Regions from separate parts of the Neorhizobium tomejilense genome, predicted to be linked through region 2. Evidence: predicted binding sites of a transcription regulator. Region 2 holds the regulator's gene; the other holds the start of a gene.
What was found. Region 2 encodes LexA, which represses DNA repair genes until DNA is damaged. Its sites were predicted from a motif close to TGTTCNNNNTGTGTTCNG; they were not measured.
Positions count from the first base shown of each region.

Region 1 (3,940 bases), 3.2 Mb from region 2:
GGCGGCACGATCACCGGTGCCGGCCAGGTGCTGAAGGAGCGCAACCCGGCACTCAAGATCATTGCCGTCGAACCGGAAGAATCACCTGTCCTCTCCGGCGGACAGCCCGGGCCGCACAAGATCCAGGGCATTGGTGCAGGTTTCGCTCCGAAAATCCTGGACACGCACATCTATGACGAGATCATCACCGTCAACAGCGGTGAGGCCATGGAAATGGCCCGCCTGGTGGCCAGGCTCGAAGGCGTACCGGTTGGCATCTCCTCCGGTGCGGCGCTGCAGGCCGCCATCGAAGTCGGCAGCCGCGCGGAAAATGCCGGCAAGACCATCGTCGTCATCATCCCTTCCTTCGCAGAGCGCTATCTGTCGACGGCGCTGTTTGAAGGGTTGGGGAATTAATGGGTAGTGGGTAGTGGGTAGTGGGTAGTGTCGGGCAAAGCCGGCGGCATACAGCTGCCGAAAGCTCCATCCACTACTCACAATCACTGCTCACTTCCTTCACGCCGCGGCCGTCGCCAGCCGCTCGCCGACCATGCGATAGGAAATGGCCTCGGCGAGATGAATGCGGCCGACCGTGTCCTTGCCGTCGAGATCGGCGAGCGTGCGGGCGACTTTCAATATCCGATGGTATCCGCGGGCCGAGAACTTGAGCTTTTCGGCCGCATCCCTGAGCAGCTGGAGACCGCCGGGATCGGGTTCGGCGATCTTCTCGATCAGGGCCGTCGAGCAGCGGGCATTGGTGAGCACGCGCGGATAACCGGCCTGTTCGAACCGCTCCCGCTGTCTGTCACGCGCAGCCGCCACGCGCCTGGCGACATCCGCGCTGCTTTCCGCCGGCCTCGGGCGAATGAGATCGGCGGCCGAGACTGCCGGCACGTCGATACGGATATCGATACGGTCCATCAGCGGCCCAGAAATCCGCCCCTGGTAGTCCGACATGCATTTTGGCCCGCGTGCGCAGGTATGGCCGGGTTCGCCCGCCATGCCGCAGCGGCAGGGGTTCATGGCGGCAACCAGTTGGATGCTGGCGGGATAGGAAACCCGATGATTGGCGCGGGCGATAATGCACTCGCCGGTCTCCAGCGGCTGACGGAGCGCGTCCAGCGCCTGTGGCGAGAATTCCGGGAATTCGTCGAGGAACAGCACGCCATGATGGGCAAGCGATGCCTCCCCCGGCCTTGCGCGCAGGCCGCCGCCCACCAGCGCTGCCATGGTGGCCGAATGATGCGGCGTGCGGTAAGGCCGGCGGTCGGAGAGCTTGCCGCCCGAAAGCTGGCCGGCGATCGAATGGATCATCGAAACTTCCAGCAGTTCGGCGGCTGAAAGCGGCGGCAGGATGGACGGTAGCCGGGCGGCAAGCATGGATTTGCCGGAGCCGGGAGGGCCGACCATCAAAAGATTATGTCCACCGGCGGCGGCGACTTCCAGTGCGCGCTTGGCCGATTCCTGGCCTTTGATGTCGACGAGATCGGGCAAATTGGCAGGCAAGGCGCGAATTGCCGGCTGCGGCCGGGAGATGACCTGGGTGCCGCGGAAATGGTTTGCGAGCGCGATCAGGCTTCGTGGTGCGACGATATCGATCTCGGCCCCTGCCCAGGCGGCTTCCGCGCCGCTGTCGGCCGGGCAGATCAGCCCCTTTCCCAAAGCGTTGGCGGCGATTGCCGCCGGAAGTGCGCCGGCCACCGGCGCAAGCGTGCCGTCGAGGTTCAGTTCCCCAAGCACCACATAACCGGTGAGTGCATCGCCGGGAACGGCGCCCAGCGCCGCCATCAGTGCCAGTGCGATCGGCAGGTCGAAATGAGAACCTTCTTTCGGAAGGTCGGCCGGCGCCAGATTGACGGTGATCTTCTTCGGCGGCATGGCAAGACCGGAGGCGTGCAATGCCGCCTGCACCCGCTCGCGGCTCTCGGCCACCGCCTTGTCCGGCAGGCCGACGATATGCATGTTGATCTTGCCCGGCCCGACCATGACCTGAACGTCGACCGGAACGCCTTCTATGCCCTGGAATGCGACTGTGCTGACGCGCGAAACCATATCCACCCCGCCCCTAACTTCATGTCCGGGACGCCAGCGATACACGCTTTCCGTGCCAGGAATTGCAATCTGGCATAGAAATCAGAATGAAACAAGAACATTAACCGAACAATTTCACGCATCCGCTGCAAATGGGTTGCTGGCGGTTGTATCGTGAGAACAAAGGCGATCCGTATCCGAAACGCCTTGCCTTCATCAGGCGCATTTTGCCTCGATTGCGTCCCAAAGGAGGCCTGCGACGTCGGCGCCGCCGAACTTCTTGACTTCGCGGATGCCCGTCGGGGATGTGACGTTGATCTCGGTCATGTAATCGCCGATGACATCGATGCCGACGAAGATGAAGCCGCGCTCGCGCAGGGCGGGTCCGATGCGGGAGCAGATTTCCTTCTCGCGCGGCGTGATCTCGGTCGCCTCGGCGCGGCCGCCGACATGCATGTTGGAGCGGCTGTCGTGTTCGGCGGGAACCCGGTTGATCGCGCCGACCGGCTCGCCGTCCACCAGCAGGATGCGCTTGTCGCCCTTGCGCACGGCCGGCAGATAGGCCTGGGCGATATAGGGCTCTCCGCGATACATCTGGCCGAACATTTCGAGCAGCGACGTGAAATTGCGGTCGTCGCGGGCGGAATGGAAAACCCCGGCGCCGCCATTGCCGTAGAGCGGCTTCAGGATGATATCGCCCATCTCTTCCCGGAAACGGGCGATTTCGCCCGGATCGCGGCTGATCAGCGTTGCCGGCATCAGATCGGCGAATTCGGTGACGAAAATCTTCTCCGGCGAGTTCCGCACCCAGGCGGGGTCGTTGACGACAAGCGTTTTCGGGTGGATGCGCTCGAGCAGATGCGTCGAGGTGATATAGCCCATGTCGAAGGGCGGATCCTGGCGCAGATGGACGACGCCCATCGCCGACAGATCGACGCGCTCCTTGTCGCCGAGCGTGAAATGATCGCCCTTGACGTCGCGCACCTGCAGCGGTTCGACAGCGGCGAAGATCTTGCCGTCACGCATGGTCAGGCGGTCGGGAGTGTAGTGAAACAGCTCGAAGCCACGCGCCTGCGCTTCGAGCGCCATGGCGAAGGTGGAATCGCCGGCAATGCTGATGCCGGAAATATGGTCCATCTGGAACGCGACCTTGCGGATTTTCGCCATGACTTCAGCCCCCTAGGATTGGCCCGCCTGATGTAGGATGGCGGGCCGTCAAAGGCAACTGCAATCGGGCCGATATCACGCGGAGATGCCGACCTGCGTCTTTGCCCGCAACATGTTGCGCAGGCGGAAAAGCATGGCGATCGGCTTCGGGAAAGGCCGGCGGATGAAGGCGACCTTCTTCAGATATTTGTCGATGCGCCAGGTGGCCCAGGTCCGTCCCTTGAAATAGGCGACATCGCCCGCCTGGAGAACGCGCTGCGTGCCGTCTTCGGCAGTCACATGCACTTCGCCCTCAAGGATCACCACCGTTTCGTCCCAGTGGAAGTACCAGCGGAACTCGCCCGCCGTGCATTCCCATACACCGGTCGTGGCGCAATCGTCCTCGGCGGTGGAATGAGAACCGGCGCGCGCCTGCGGATCGCCGGCGATGACCCAGGTGGGCTCGATCGGCATCGGCTTCATTTCGAGAGAATGCGGACAGGCGCCGACAAACGGCTTCACCTTCGGCTTCTCAGGTGCGTAGGATTTGGACCGAAATGCAATTGCCGCTGCGGTCGCGGCGAGGACGTGCCAACTCATGTTTCCCCCGGAAGCTGTCAATTCCGGGAGATGCTAACGGCAAAGAGTAAGCCCGCTCTTCAGGCCGATGTTAGAATTTTAACGATCCGCCCCAATTTTCGAGTTGAGCTCAGATAACCGGCTCGACCGGCGCGAGCTTTGCCTCCGCCGGAACGTTGCCCGGCAGCCGCTTGCCCGTTTCGAT
Region 1 is NZ_CAXUSO020000001.1:4,576,537-4,580,476, reverse strand. Features, by position in the region: gene cysK (cysteine synthase A) at 1-396, shown strand, start outside; gene ACSQ3G_RS22610 (YifB family Mg chelatase-like AAA ATPase) at 496-2,031, opposite strand; gene gshB (glutathione synthase) at 2,227-3,177, opposite strand; gene ACSQ3G_RS22600 (cupin domain-containing protein) at 3,253-3,756, opposite strand; gene ACSQ3G_RS22595 (sn-glycerol-3-phosphate import ATP-binding protein UgpC) at 3,866-3,940, opposite strand, start outside.
Region 1: the regulator LexA is predicted to act here: its motif matches at 2,125-2,142, upstream of ACSQ3G_RS22610 (YifB family Mg chelatase-like AAA ATPase).

Region 2 (3,940 bases):
GACCGGAAAGCCGAACTCCTTTTTGAGGTCGGCAAAGATTTCCATGGCGGTTTCGAGCCCGATGCCGCGCTTGCCGGAAATCGACGTGCGGTTGGCCTTGTCGTAGGAAGACTTGTAGACGAGGCCGATACCGAGCTTGGCACAGAGTTCCTTGAGCGCGCCTGCCATCATGAAGGCGTGGTCGCGGCTTTCCATCTGGCATGGGCCGGCGATCAGCGACAGTTTTGCGTCCTGCGCGAAAACCACCTTGCCGTCTCCCTCGCCGACGGAGACGCTGGAATTTGCGGTAACTTCCATGAACCTATTCCTCGAAGCCGAACAAAACACCCTGGCCGGGCGCCGCCGAGACGAGAACACGGCCCTCCCGGCGGACGAATGCGACGTCATTAGCAGCAAGGGTGATCTCTGTCACGGCAAGATCGGCCGTCTTGAAGATGATCACCCGGCCGCGCAGCCCCTCGGCACCCGGCGTCGACGGCAGGGCGAATTCCGCCTCGAGTTCGTGATCCTGCAGGATGCGAATGCGGGCATTGGCCGCGGCAAGCTCGAGCGAAACAGCCTCCGGCTTGGCCTTCGTCATCAGCACCTGCTCGGCCAGGGGTGCGAAATCGGAGGGCGCCGATGCCGACAGAATGATCTTGCTCAGCCCCATGACCGCATTGGAATGGTGCTCCAGTTCGCCGCGATCGGCCGGCAGGGGATTGATCCGCTGGCAGGAAAACATCAGGAAGTCGGGCGCCCGGTCATCACCCGCAAAAGCCAGCCGGAAGCTCGCCTGGGTTTCGGAACCGTCGGCCAAGGTCATCCCGCGGGAGAATTCCAGCACGTCGCCTGCCGAAACGCCACGCATCTTGAAACGCGCGTGATCGGCCATCGCGTCACGGGTCGCCACAACGAGAGCGGAAAAACCCTGCCTGTCGCGTGCCTTGCGGAAGGCCAGATCGCGTGCGGTAAAAACGTTGCCGCGTTTGGCGGCCGCGCTTGCATGACGGCGATTGGCAAGAGCCAGCGGCTCCAGGTAGCTGCCATCCGAGAAGAACACACAAGCATTGGCTGTGCCGAAAGGATGAAAAGCATCGGGCGCAACTGTAAAACCAAGCTTCGTGAGCCGGGAACGCGCAGCGGTAAGTCCCGCCACCGGCAGCACGAGATGATCGATTGGTCTTGCGTTCACGCGAGGGCCCCCGGAATTGGAATCGCAAAGCTACTTTGGCAGCGGGCTCGCGCCGCGCAAGTGGTGTGGCTCGAGATATCTGGCACGCATCTATGAAGAAAAAATCATCATACTTCACAGAAATTTAGGGACTTGCAGAACACATATGGAACATATAGTGTCCGTTCTGGATTTGTTTCCGACTCTGAGGGTGCCAAAAGATGCTCACGCGCAAACAACAGGAATTGCTTCTGTTCATTCACGAACGCATGAAGGAATCCGGCATCCCGCCGTCATTCGATGAAATGAAGGATGCTCTCGACCTCGCGTCCAAGTCAGGCATCCACCGCCTGATCACCGCGCTCGAGGAGCGCGGCTTCATCCGCCGCCTGCCGAACCGGGCCCGGGCGCTCGAAGTCATCAAGCTGCCGGAAGCCTACTCACCGAGCATGCAGCCACGGCGCGGTTTTTCGCCGAGCGTCATCGAGGGCAGCCTCGGCAAACCGCAGCCGGTCGCGGCGCCTCAGAAACCCGCCGCCAACGACGATTCGCCGAACGCCACGACAGTTCCGGTCATGGGCCGCATCGCTGCCGGCGTGCCGATCTCGGCGATCCAGAACAACACGCATGACATCGCCGTGCCGGCCGAGATGCTCGGTTCCGGCGAACATTATGCGCTCGAGGTCAAGGGCGATTCGATGATCGAGGCCGGCATTCTCGACGGCGATACCGTGATCATCCGCAACAGCAATACGGCCAATCCGGGCGATATCGTCGTGGCGCTGGTGGACGACGAGGAAGCGACGCTGAAACGCTTCCGCCGCCGCGGTGCCTCCATCGCCCTCGAAGCCGCCAACCCAGCCTACGAGACCCGCATCTTTGGGCCGGACCGGGTGAAGATCCAGGGCAAGCTCGTCGGCCTCATCCGCCGGTATCACTGATCATCTGCCGGAGCGGTTCCGGCAATGACCCATCGAAACCCTGGCTTCGCCAATCATAGTGGCGGTGCCTGCTCCAGGGACGGTCTGCGCCCGCCATGGCGGCACGGATCTGCCAGCGCCGAATGTCGGTCGCGCCGTTGAGGGAAATCTCCAGCGCACCCGCCTTGCGAAGCATGGCACCATTGATCATCAGGGCGCCGGACCGGCATTGGTCGAAGCGGGCGCGCGGCGCAATGACAAGACTGGCGGCGTCGCAGGCGGCACCCGCATAACGGCCGTCCTCGACAGCGATAACGATGCCCTTGCCGGTGCTTGCCGCACACCAGGCCGTCGGCTCGCAGGTGAAGCGGCCGGCAGGCGCCTGTTTTATCCTCGACTTTGCCGTTTCCAGTTGCTGCGGGGTCAATTCGCGGCGCTCGTTGGTTTTCGCGCCGGGTGGCCTGTCGTCGGGCGGCTTGTCCCTGGATGGCGACATTTCAGGCTTGGTGGGATCACCGAGCAGAAGCGCCCTCTTCCATTGGCCGTAGACGAAGTCGGGCGGGCGGGCGCGATTGGTGGCGACCCCTTTCCCGTCTACAAATGCGACCATCGTCCCGTCTTCCGAGATCAGGATATCCGGCAGGGGCATCGACCGCTCATGCCAGGAAAGCAGCAGAGCGGTCACCATCAGCGGCAGGCCTATCAGTCTCAGTCTCGTCCTCATGAGCGTCAACAGCAGGAAACCTGCCGTCGAGACGGCGAGGAACCAGGGATGTTGTCGCCCTATGCCGACATCGCCGCCCCAGGCGGCGACGTGTTTGGCAATTGCAATCACCCACCCCAGGCCGAGGCCCATGAGCTTCATGAAGGGCGCATCGAGGCCGAACGGCATCAGCAGCATGCCGGCCAGCCCTGCCGGCATGACCACGAAGGAGATGATCGGCATGGCGGCGAGGTTGGCGACAAGGCCGTAGGTGGCGATACGGTGGAAATGCTCGACCGAGAACATGGCGGTCGAGATGCCGCCGATCAGCGAGGTCACGAAGATGCCGGCCGCGAAATTCCAGGATGCCAGCACCGGAGTCACCATAGGGCGACGGAATGGCAGAGGTTCGGGATCGCGGCGCTTCGCCCTGTGTTTCCAGAGTGCGTAGCCGGCGACCAGGGCGGCGGTGGCGGCAAACGACATCTGGAAGCTCGGCCCCAGTATTTCCGAGGGCGACATGGCGATGATGACCAGGGCGGACAGCGCGACATTGCGCAGGCTGATCGATGGCCGATCGAAAAGCACCGCGACCAGCATGATCGCCATCATGATATAGGCCCGCTCGGCGGAAACGCCGAAACCGGAGATCAGGTAATAGGCCGTCGCCATCATCAGCGCGCCGAGTGCGGCGATCTTCTTGACCGGATAGGCCTGGGCGAAGCCCGTGAAGACGGAAAGCACGGTGCGCGCGCCGACAAAGAAGATGCCGGCTGCGAGCGCCATGTTGAGCCCGGAAATGGCGACGATATGGGCGAGGCCCGACAGGCGCAGCGCCTCGGTGGTGTCTTCGGAAATCGCCCGGCGCTCGTCGGTGACGATCGCCGCGGCAAAGGCGCCGGGATCTCCGGGCACGGTCTCCCGGATACGGGTTGCGATCGCGCTGCGCAGATCGAAAAGCTGGGTTTCGACGTTCGCAATCCAGCTCCGGGTTGAAGGGGGAGCAGCCTGCTTTTTCGGCGCTCCATAGAAAAATCCAACCGCGCCGATGCCGTCGAAATAGGAAGAAAAGGCAAAGTCGTTGAGGCCCGGCAGGGCGGGTCCCGACGGGGGTGAAATGCGGGCTCGACCGCTGATCGTCTCGCCAGTTTGGGCGGGCTCATG
Region 2 is NZ_CAXUSO020000001.1:1,421,114-1,425,053, reverse strand. Features, by position in the region: gene kdsA (3-deoxy-8-phosphooctulonate synthase) at 1-297, opposite strand, end outside; gene ACSQ3G_RS07360 (VOC family protein) at 302-1,174, opposite strand; gene lexA (transcriptional repressor LexA) at 1,375-2,094, shown strand; gene ACSQ3G_RS07350 (ComEC/Rec2 family competence protein) at 2,075-3,940, opposite strand, start outside.